2 regions of the Rhizobium sp. 01N48 genome follow, and region 1 is predicted to be linked to the other one. Evidence: predicted binding sites of a transcription regulator. Region 1 holds the regulator's gene; the other holds the start of a gene.
The links. Region 1 encodes PhoB, which activates phosphate uptake and scavenging genes when phosphate is short. Its sites were predicted from a motif close to TGTCATNNANCTGTCAT; they were not measured.
Positions count from the first base shown of each region.

Region 2: AC1DOG_RS12770 (NAD-glutamate dehydrogenase) is a predicted target of PhoB. The motif match lies at 2,033-2,049, and genes of this name have one in related genera.

Region 1 covers NZ_JBFTQT010000003.1:401,330-405,539, reverse strand. The annotation lists gene pstA (phosphate ABC transporter permease PstA) at 1-367, shown strand, start outside; gene pstB (phosphate ABC transporter ATP-binding protein PstB) at 382-1,197, shown strand; gene phoU (phosphate signaling complex protein PhoU) at 1,241-1,954, shown strand; gene phoB (phosphate regulon transcriptional regulator PhoB) at 1,991-2,674, shown strand; gene AC1DOG_RS08385 (GcrA family cell cycle regulator) at 2,757-3,302, opposite strand; gene AC1DOG_RS08380 (aspartate aminotransferase family protein) at 3,730-4,210, shown strand, end outside.
Region 2 covers NZ_JBFTQT010000005.1:203,268-207,477, reverse strand. The annotation lists gene AC1DOG_RS12770 (NAD-glutamate dehydrogenase) at 1-1,857, opposite strand, end outside; gene pdxY (pyridoxal kinase PdxY) at 2,103-2,978, shown strand; gene AC1DOG_RS12760 (carbonic anhydrase) at 3,048-3,689, shown strand; gene AC1DOG_RS12755 (lytic murein transglycosylase) at 3,765-4,210, opposite strand, start outside.

The DNA.
Region 1 (4,210 bases):
CGTGCCCCCTTCGATCCGCGCAGCCGCTCTCGGCCTCGGCGCTTCGAAGATGCAGATGGTGTTCCACCACGTCCTGCCGCTGGCAATGCCTGGCATCCTGACCGGCACCATCATCGGTCTGGCGCACGCGCTCGGTGAAACCGCGCCGTTGCTCCTGATCGGCATGGTCGCCTTCGTTGCCAATGCGCCTGCCACCCCGATGGATCCCTCCACGGCTCTGCCGGTGCAGGTTTACATGTGGGCAAACGAAGCCGAACGCGCCTTTGTCGAGCGCACGTCCGGCGCCATCATCGTCCTGCTCCTGTTCCTGATCGTCATGAACCTCGGAGCCATTCTCTTGCGTCGTCGCTTTGAGCGCCGCTGGTAAACGGAGTAAACATCATGAACATGTTGACGGAAGCAGCAGTTGAGAAGGCGCTAGACCAGAAGATGAATACCATTCCGTATAAAATGATCGGCCAGGACGTCTCGGTTTACTACGGCGAGAAGCGTGCGCTTTTCGACGTGAAGCTGAACATCCGCGAAAACACCGTGACGGCTCTCATCGGTCCATCGGGCTGCGGCAAGTCCACCTTCCTGCGCAGCCTGAACCGCATGAACGACACGATCGACAACTGCCGCGTTACCGGCAAGATCACGCTTGATGGCGATGATATCTACGATCCGGATATCGACGTCGTCGAACTGCGCGCCCGCGTCGGCATGGTGTTCCAGAAGCCGAACCCGTTCCCGAAGTCGATCTACGAAAACGTCGCCTACGGCCCGCGCATCCACGGTCTCGCCAAGGCGAAGGCCGACATGGACGTCATCGTCGAGCAGAGCCTGCAGCGCGCCGGCCTGTGGAACGAGGTCAAGGACCGCGTGCATGAAGGCGGCACCGGCCTCTCGGGTGGTCAGCAGCAGCGTCTGTGCATCGCCCGCGCGATTGCCGTCAGCCCCGAAGTCATCCTGATGGACGAGCCCTGCTCGGCGCTTGACCCGATCGCGACCGCCAAGGTCGAGGAGCTCATCCACGAGCTGCGCGAAGCCTACACGATCGTCATCGTCACGCACTCGATGCAGCAGGCAGCCCGCGTTTCGCAGCGCACCGCCATGTTCCACCTCGGCAACCTCGTCGAGGAGAACGATACCGACAAGATGTTCACCAACCCGGATGATCCGCGCACCCAGGATTACATCATGGGCCGCTTCGGTTGATCTCCGAAACCGGTAAACCTCAGGACATTCAAGGATAAGCCCCATGGCATCGACACATATCTATTCCGCCTATGACGATGATCTCAAGTTCCTGACGCGCCGCATCTCCGAAATGGGCGGCCTCGCGGAACAGATGGTCGGCGACGCCGTTCGCGCGCTCGTCAACGGCGACACTTCGCTCGCCCAGAAGGTCATCTCCGACGACGTGATCCTCGATCACGCCGAGCGCGAGATTGGCGAAAAGGCGATCATCACCATCGCCCGCCGCCAGCCGATGGCCGCCGACCTTCGCGAAATCATGGGCTCGATCCGCATCGCGGCCGATCTCGAGCGCGTCGGCGATCTTGGCAAGAACACCGCCAAGCGCGTCATCGCGGTTCAGAGCACGGGCGTTCCGCGCAAGCTCGCCCGCGGTCTCGAGCATCTCTCCGAACTGGCGCTCGTCCAGCTCAAGGAAGTTCTCGACGTCTACACCAGCCGCGTTGCCGATCGTGCCAAGTCGATCCGCGAACGCGACGAGGAAATCGACGCGATGTACACCTCGCTGTTCCGCGAGATGCTGACCTACATGATGGAAGATCCGCGCAACATCACCAGCTGCACGCACCTTCTCTTCTGCGCCAAGAACATCGAGCGCATCGGCGACCACGCCACCAACATCGCAGAGACCATCTACTACATGGCTACCGGCGCCCAGCCGGAAGGCGAGCGTCCGAAGGACGACACCGCCAACACCGTCGGCGCGGTCACGGAATAAGCGTTCCGGACCCACGCCCCCAGGAGACCGAGACGAATGATCCCAAGAGTAGCAGTCGTTGAAGACGAAGAAGCACTGAGCGTGCTTCTTCGCTATAACCTTGAGGCCGAAGGCTTCGAAGTCGATACCATCCTTCGCGGTGACGAGGCCGAGATCCGGCTGCAGGAACGCACGCCTGATCTTTTGATCCTCGATTGGATGCTGCCCGGCGTATCCGGCATCGAGCTCTGCCGTCGCCTGCGCATGCGCCCCGAGACGGAGCGCCTGCCGATCATCATGCTGACCGCCCGTGGCGAGGAAAGCGAACGCGTTCGCGGCCTGTCGACCGGCGCCGACGATTATGTCGTCAAGCCGTTTTCGACGCCTGAGCTCGTTGCCCGCGTCAAGGCGATGCTGCGCCGCGCCAAGCCCGAAGTGCTCTCCTCGCTGCTGAAGTGCGGCGATATCGAGCTCGATCGCGAAACCCACCGCGTTCACCGCAAGAGCCGCGAAGTCCGCCTCGGACCGACCGAATTCCGCCTGCTGGAATTCCTGATGTCGTCGCCGGGCCGCGTCTTCTCCCGCTCGCAGCTGCTCGATGGCGTCTGGGGCCATGACATCTATGTCGACGAACGCACCGTCGATGTGCACGTCGGCCGCCTGCGCAAGGCGCTCAACTTCTCCAACATGCAGGATGTCATCCGCACGGTTCGCGGCGCCGGCTATTCCATGGAAGCGTAAGGCGCTTCCATTCCATCCGATCCAACGAAAAACGGGCCCCGCGAGGGCCCGTTTTCTTGTGTTCCTTATCCGGCTTTCCGGGTCATGCGACCCGGTTGGCTGCCTTGCGGCGCTCGTTGACCGGCTGGTAGGCCATGCGCTGGTGGTAGGTGCAGTATGGCGAGTTGTCAGGGGACTCGCAGCCGCAGAAGTGGAAATCGTCAGTCAGCGGATCGCCGACCGGCCACTTGCACGTACGCTCGGTCAGTTCCGTAAGGCCGAGGCGGCGCGAGATCGGAACGACAACGTTGGAAGCCGGACGGTAGCGGACTTCCTCGATCGCATCGATGTCCATCTCTTCCTTGAGAGCCACTGCGCCCTGCGGGCGGGCAACGGCGCGGCTTGGCGAGATGCGTGCGGAATTGAAGTTGCTGGCAGCGCGCGGGGTCGAAACCGCCGGGCGCTTCGGCGCTCTGGTCGCGGTCGTCGTGCCGCCGGCCTTGGCGCGGCCAGGCAGGTTCAGGCGGTGGACCTTGCCGATGACGGCGTTGCGGCTTACACCGCCAAGTTGTGCCGCAATCTGGCTGGCGCTCAAGCCTTCGGCCCAAAGCTTCTTCAGTCTTTCAACGCGCTCGTCTGTCCAGTTCATGCCCTGTCTCCGCCTTATTGCGTTGGTGTAGGCAGAATCCTTCACCCATGGCACGGACGTGTCCGGACCAAGAAACGCTTGCTCGATTTTGGTGACTAGTTCCGCCGCATGCAGTCTAGTAATTGAGTTTTAACCTAGAGTGAGGGCGACTCCGTGACAAGAGTCGGTTGAATCGCGGCGAATCGATTTCTCGGTTTTCCCCAACTTGCTGGGTGGTAGAGTCATTTCTGCAACATTAGCTGTTGATAGCTCGCCGGCGCCCCGATGCTTGCTTGACGCATGCGGCAAAAGCTCAGTTTTGTTGACATCGCACTGCGAAAAGACAATAGTGCCCCTCGCCGCCGAAAGGCGGCATTTTTCATTTCCGGGCACCCGCTTTTTAGCCGGAGTCCGGGCCTTTGTTGAGCGAATGACAGGAGATCGCGCCATGGCTGAAGCCGCGCCGCTTTATGATACCTACTCTCGTGCCCCGCTGCGGTTCGAGCGAGGAGAGGGCGTGTGGCTGATCACCGAAACTGGCGAGCGATATCTCGATTTCGGCGCGGGCGTTGCCGTGACCTCCGTCGGCCATAGCCATCCGCACGTCGTCGGCGCGCTGAAGGATCAGGCCGAGAAGGTTTGGCACCTCTCCAACATTTACGAAATCCCCGGCCAGGAGCGCTTTGCCAAGCGGCTGACCGATGCAACCTTCGCGGATAAGGTGTTCTTCACCAATTCCGGCGCCGAAGCGCTGGAATGCGCGATCAAGACCGCGCGCCGCTACCAGTATTCGAAGGGCCATCCCGAGCGCTTCCACATCATCACCTTCGAAGGCGCCTTCCACGGCCGCACGCTGGCAACGATTGCCGCCGGTGGCCAGGAAAAGTATCTCGAAGGCTTCGGCCCCAAGACGCCCGGTTTCGACCAGG
Region 2 (4,210 bases), on a different contig from region 1:
CAGCGCGGCTCCATGCTGCTGCAGATCGATCTCGGCGCCGCTTTGGGCCTCAAGTTCCATGTCATGCAGCACCACCAGCTTCTCGCTGCCGTCGGCGAGCGTCACGTTGATGTCGAAGGTGCCTTCGCTGATGACGCTGAAGCCGAGATTCTCGAGAAGCGGCACGCGGCGGGAAAGTGCGAGCTGGCCATTGAAGTGGAAGATCTTGAGGCAGAGAAGCGACACGCCATCCTTGATGCGCGTGTAGAATTCGATGCGGATCTGCTCGCCCGTGGCGCAGGCGACGATGTCGGCGAAGTCGGCGAAGGTTTCTTCCGGCGGGAAGAGATCCTGGTAGGCGTTGCTGACCTTGATCTTTGGCGCCTTCGGTCCGGCAAGCATTTCGAAACGGTCGTCCCAGCGAGCCGTGATGGCGCGGATCGCTTCTTCGAGCTTTGCCTGAGGGATACGCGGCGTCTTTCCGCCGGAGCGGCCGATGATGAAATGGACGCGGGCGACGCCGCCTTCGGGGAAAGCCGGGTAATAGGCCGAGACGCGGCCATCATAGATGGTCTTGAGATAGGTGCCGATCTTCTCGCGCACGATCGAATCATATTCCTCGCGCGGGACGTAGACGATGACGGAGACGAAACGATCGAAGTGATCGATGCGCGGCAGCACCCGCACGCGCGGCCTGTCGGTCAGATCGTTGATCTGCTCGGCGAAGGTGGCAAGCAGCTGGGTGTCGATCTGGAAGAGATCGTCGCGCGGGTAGGATTCCAGCGTATTGTCGAGCATACGGCCGGAATGGCTCATCGGATCGAAGCCGAAATGCTCCTTCACCTTCTCCACCTTCGAACGCAGCAGCGGGATATCAGTTGCGAGCGACGTGTAGGCCGTGGAGGTGAAGAGACCGACGATGCGCAGCTCACCGGTGACGTTGCCATTCTCATCGAAGCGTTTCACGCCGACATAATCCATGTAGGCGCGGCGGTGGACGACGGATTTGACGTTGGCCTTGGTGACGATCAGGAACTCCGGGCCGTCGAGGAAGGCGAGGATTTCGGGCGTCGTGGTGACGGCATCGCGGCCGGTCCGGAGCACCAGGACATCGGGATTGGAAAGGATGCCGAGCCCCGTGCCCTTGTCGCGTTCGACCTTCGCATCCGAGCCCTTGCCGGAATAGACATACTCGCGCATGCCCAGAAGGGTGAAGTTGGCGTCGCGCAGCCATGTCAGGAAAGCGACCGCTTCATCGCGATCCGCCTTGCGGCGGCCGACATTGCGAGACGACAGTTCGTCGATGGCAGTGCCAAGCTTGTCCAGCATCGGCTTCCAGTCGGAAACCGACAGGCGCACCTGTTCGAGGACGATTTCGATCCGCTCGATCAGATCGGCGGACTGCGCCGGGGTGAGCGGGGCGAGGTGTAGCTGGATGTGGCTGACGCGGTTTGCCGGCTCGCCGGGCATATCCGGCGAATAGAGTTCCGGCGGATGACCTGGCTGCATGACGAGAATGGGATGAACCGCCATGAAGAGATCGCGGTAGCTGCTCGTCACCTCGCCCATGACCGATTCGTAGAGGAACGGCATGTTGTGATCGGTCACCGACAGGACCGATACCGCCACGCCATCTGGCTCGACATTGTCGAGCGAGGTGACGGTGACGCGCGGCGCGTTGCCGGTCCAGGCGGCGAGCTCGGCCGCGCAGTGGACGGCGGAAATCGCCAGCATTTCAGGCGTGTAGGATTCGAGGTCGTCGCCGCTGGCGCGTCCGAAGAGGATATCCGGCGCGAGATAGTGCTCGCCCATCGCCGTCGCGATCTTGTTCGCACTCTCGATCTGTTTTTCCCGTTTCGGATTGTTTCGAGCAGCCATTGACTGTGTCCCCCATTTTCTCGATTGCGCGCAGGTTAGCAGAAGGTTTGACAGAAAAATTGCTAAAGTAGGGACGTCGATCGCAGTTTTCGTGCGAATTTAGCCGGCATGTCGTCAATTCTGTAAAAAGTGATCCGAATATGATTTTCGTCGCCAGAACTTTGATCACGTCCGAATGAAGAGTTGTTGACAGTCGCGCAGCAAAAAGACGATCAACTGAAGATCGGAACCCGGATCGGATAAACATGTCGCAGAATGCAGCAGGCACGGTCATCGTCATATCGAGCCACGTCGTTCGTGGATCGGTCGGCAATCGGGCGGCGGTATTCGCGCTCGAGACGCTCGGCCACCAGGTATGGGCGCTGCCGACCATCGTTCTGCCTTGGCATCCGGGCCATGGTCGTTCGACGCGGCTGACCTTCGCGGAGGCTGATTTCGATGCGGCGATCGACGATCTCATTCGCGCGCCCTGGATCGGCGAGGTCAAGGCGGTGCTTTCGGGCTATTTCGGCAATGCCGCGCAGGCCCGCTCCGTCGGCCGTCTGATCACGGCGCTCCGTGAGCGCAATCCCGATCTGTTTTACGTTTGCGATCCCGTCATGGGCGATCTCGGCGGGCTTTATGTTCCCGAGGCGACGGCCGAGGCGATCCGGGACCATCTGATCCCGCTGGCATCGTTGGCAACCCCAAATCGCTACGAACTCGCCTGGCTTTCCGGCGCGCCGCTGGAGAGCAATACCGAGATCATGGAGGCGGCACTCGCCCTTGGGCCTGCACGCATGCTGGTGACCTCGGCGGTGCCGATGATGGCTGGCGGAACGGGCAACCTCTATCTCTCCGGGCGCCACGCGCTGCTAGCCGAGCACCGGCTGATCGACAATCCGCCAAACGGGTTGGGCGATCTTCTTGCCGCGCTTTTCTTGTCGCGACTTCAGTCCGGCATGGAAGACGAGAAGGCGTTGCAGCTGGCGACGGCGAGCGTCTACGAGGTGCTGGCTCGGGCGGTGAAGCGCGGCAGCGACGAGCTGACGCTTGCAAACGACGCCTCCAGCCTGTCGACGCCGATGGCTATGGTGCAGATGCGGCATCTGATGCATCCGGCGCAGCGCCGAAAGAGCTAGCGGCCGCGCCGTTAACGCATTTGGCGCTGCGATATTGATCTTGCATCGCTCACGCTGTAATCGAAGATCATGCAGCGTTTTCCAGATACACTTCTCGACGGCTATCGCAACTTCATGAGCGGGCGTTATGCCGACGCTCGTGACAGGTACAGGACGTTGGCGGAGCACGGGCAGAGCCCGAGCACGCTGGTCATTGCCTGTTCGGACTCTCGCGCGGCGCCGGAACTTATCTTCGATTCCGGGCCCGGCGAGCTCTTCGTCGTCCGCAACGTCGCAAACATGGTGCCGCCCTACGAGCCTGATAGCAATTTCCATGCGACCTCGGCGGCGCTCGAGTTCGCGGTTCTGGCCCTGAAGGTTACCGATATCGTCGTCATGGGGCACGGTCGCTGCGGTGGCATCCGCGCGGCGCTCGATCCCGATGCCGAACCGTTGTCGCCTGGCGATTTCATTGGACGCTGGATGTCGCTGGTGCGGCCGGCAGCCGAGCAGATCCAGAGCAACGACGTGATGACACCCGGCGAACGCCAGACGGCGCTGGAGCGCGTGTCGATCCGCAACTCGATCGACAATCTCAGGACATTTCCGGAGATCAAGGCGCGCGAAGAGGCTGGTGACATCCAGCTGCACGGCGCGTGGTTCGATATTTCGACCGGCGAACTGTGGGTCATGGACGCGGAGACGCGCGACTTCATTCGCCCTGACGTCTGATACGACAAGCTTGGACAAGAAAAAAGGCGCTGCGGTTTCCCGCGGCGCCTTTTTCATTTCTTCACCAAGTGTGGATCAGTTCGCGTCGATCTGCTGGCCGATATAGGCGATCGCCTGCTGGTAGACCGTTGCGGCGTTCCAGCCCGAGATGGCTGCGAAGTTCGGCTCGCCGGGCTGGTAGCCAGCACCCGCACGCCAGCCGTGGCCCTTCAGGAAGTTCGCGGTCGAGGCCAGCGCGTCTGCGCGTGAGCCGACCATGTCGACCCGGCCGTCGCCATCGCCATCCGCGCCGTAGAGCACGACGTTGCGCGGGAGAAACTGTGTCTGACCGATTTCGCCGTGGGCGGCGCCGCGCGCCTGCGGGCTGAGGAAACCTTCGCCGACGAGCTGAAGCGCGGCGTAGAGCTGGTCAGTAAAATAGGCGGTGCGGCGGCAGTCGAAGGCGAGCGTCGAGACTGCGGACATGGTGTGCTGGGTGCCCATATAGCTGCCAAAGCCGGTTTCCATGCCCCAGATCGCGA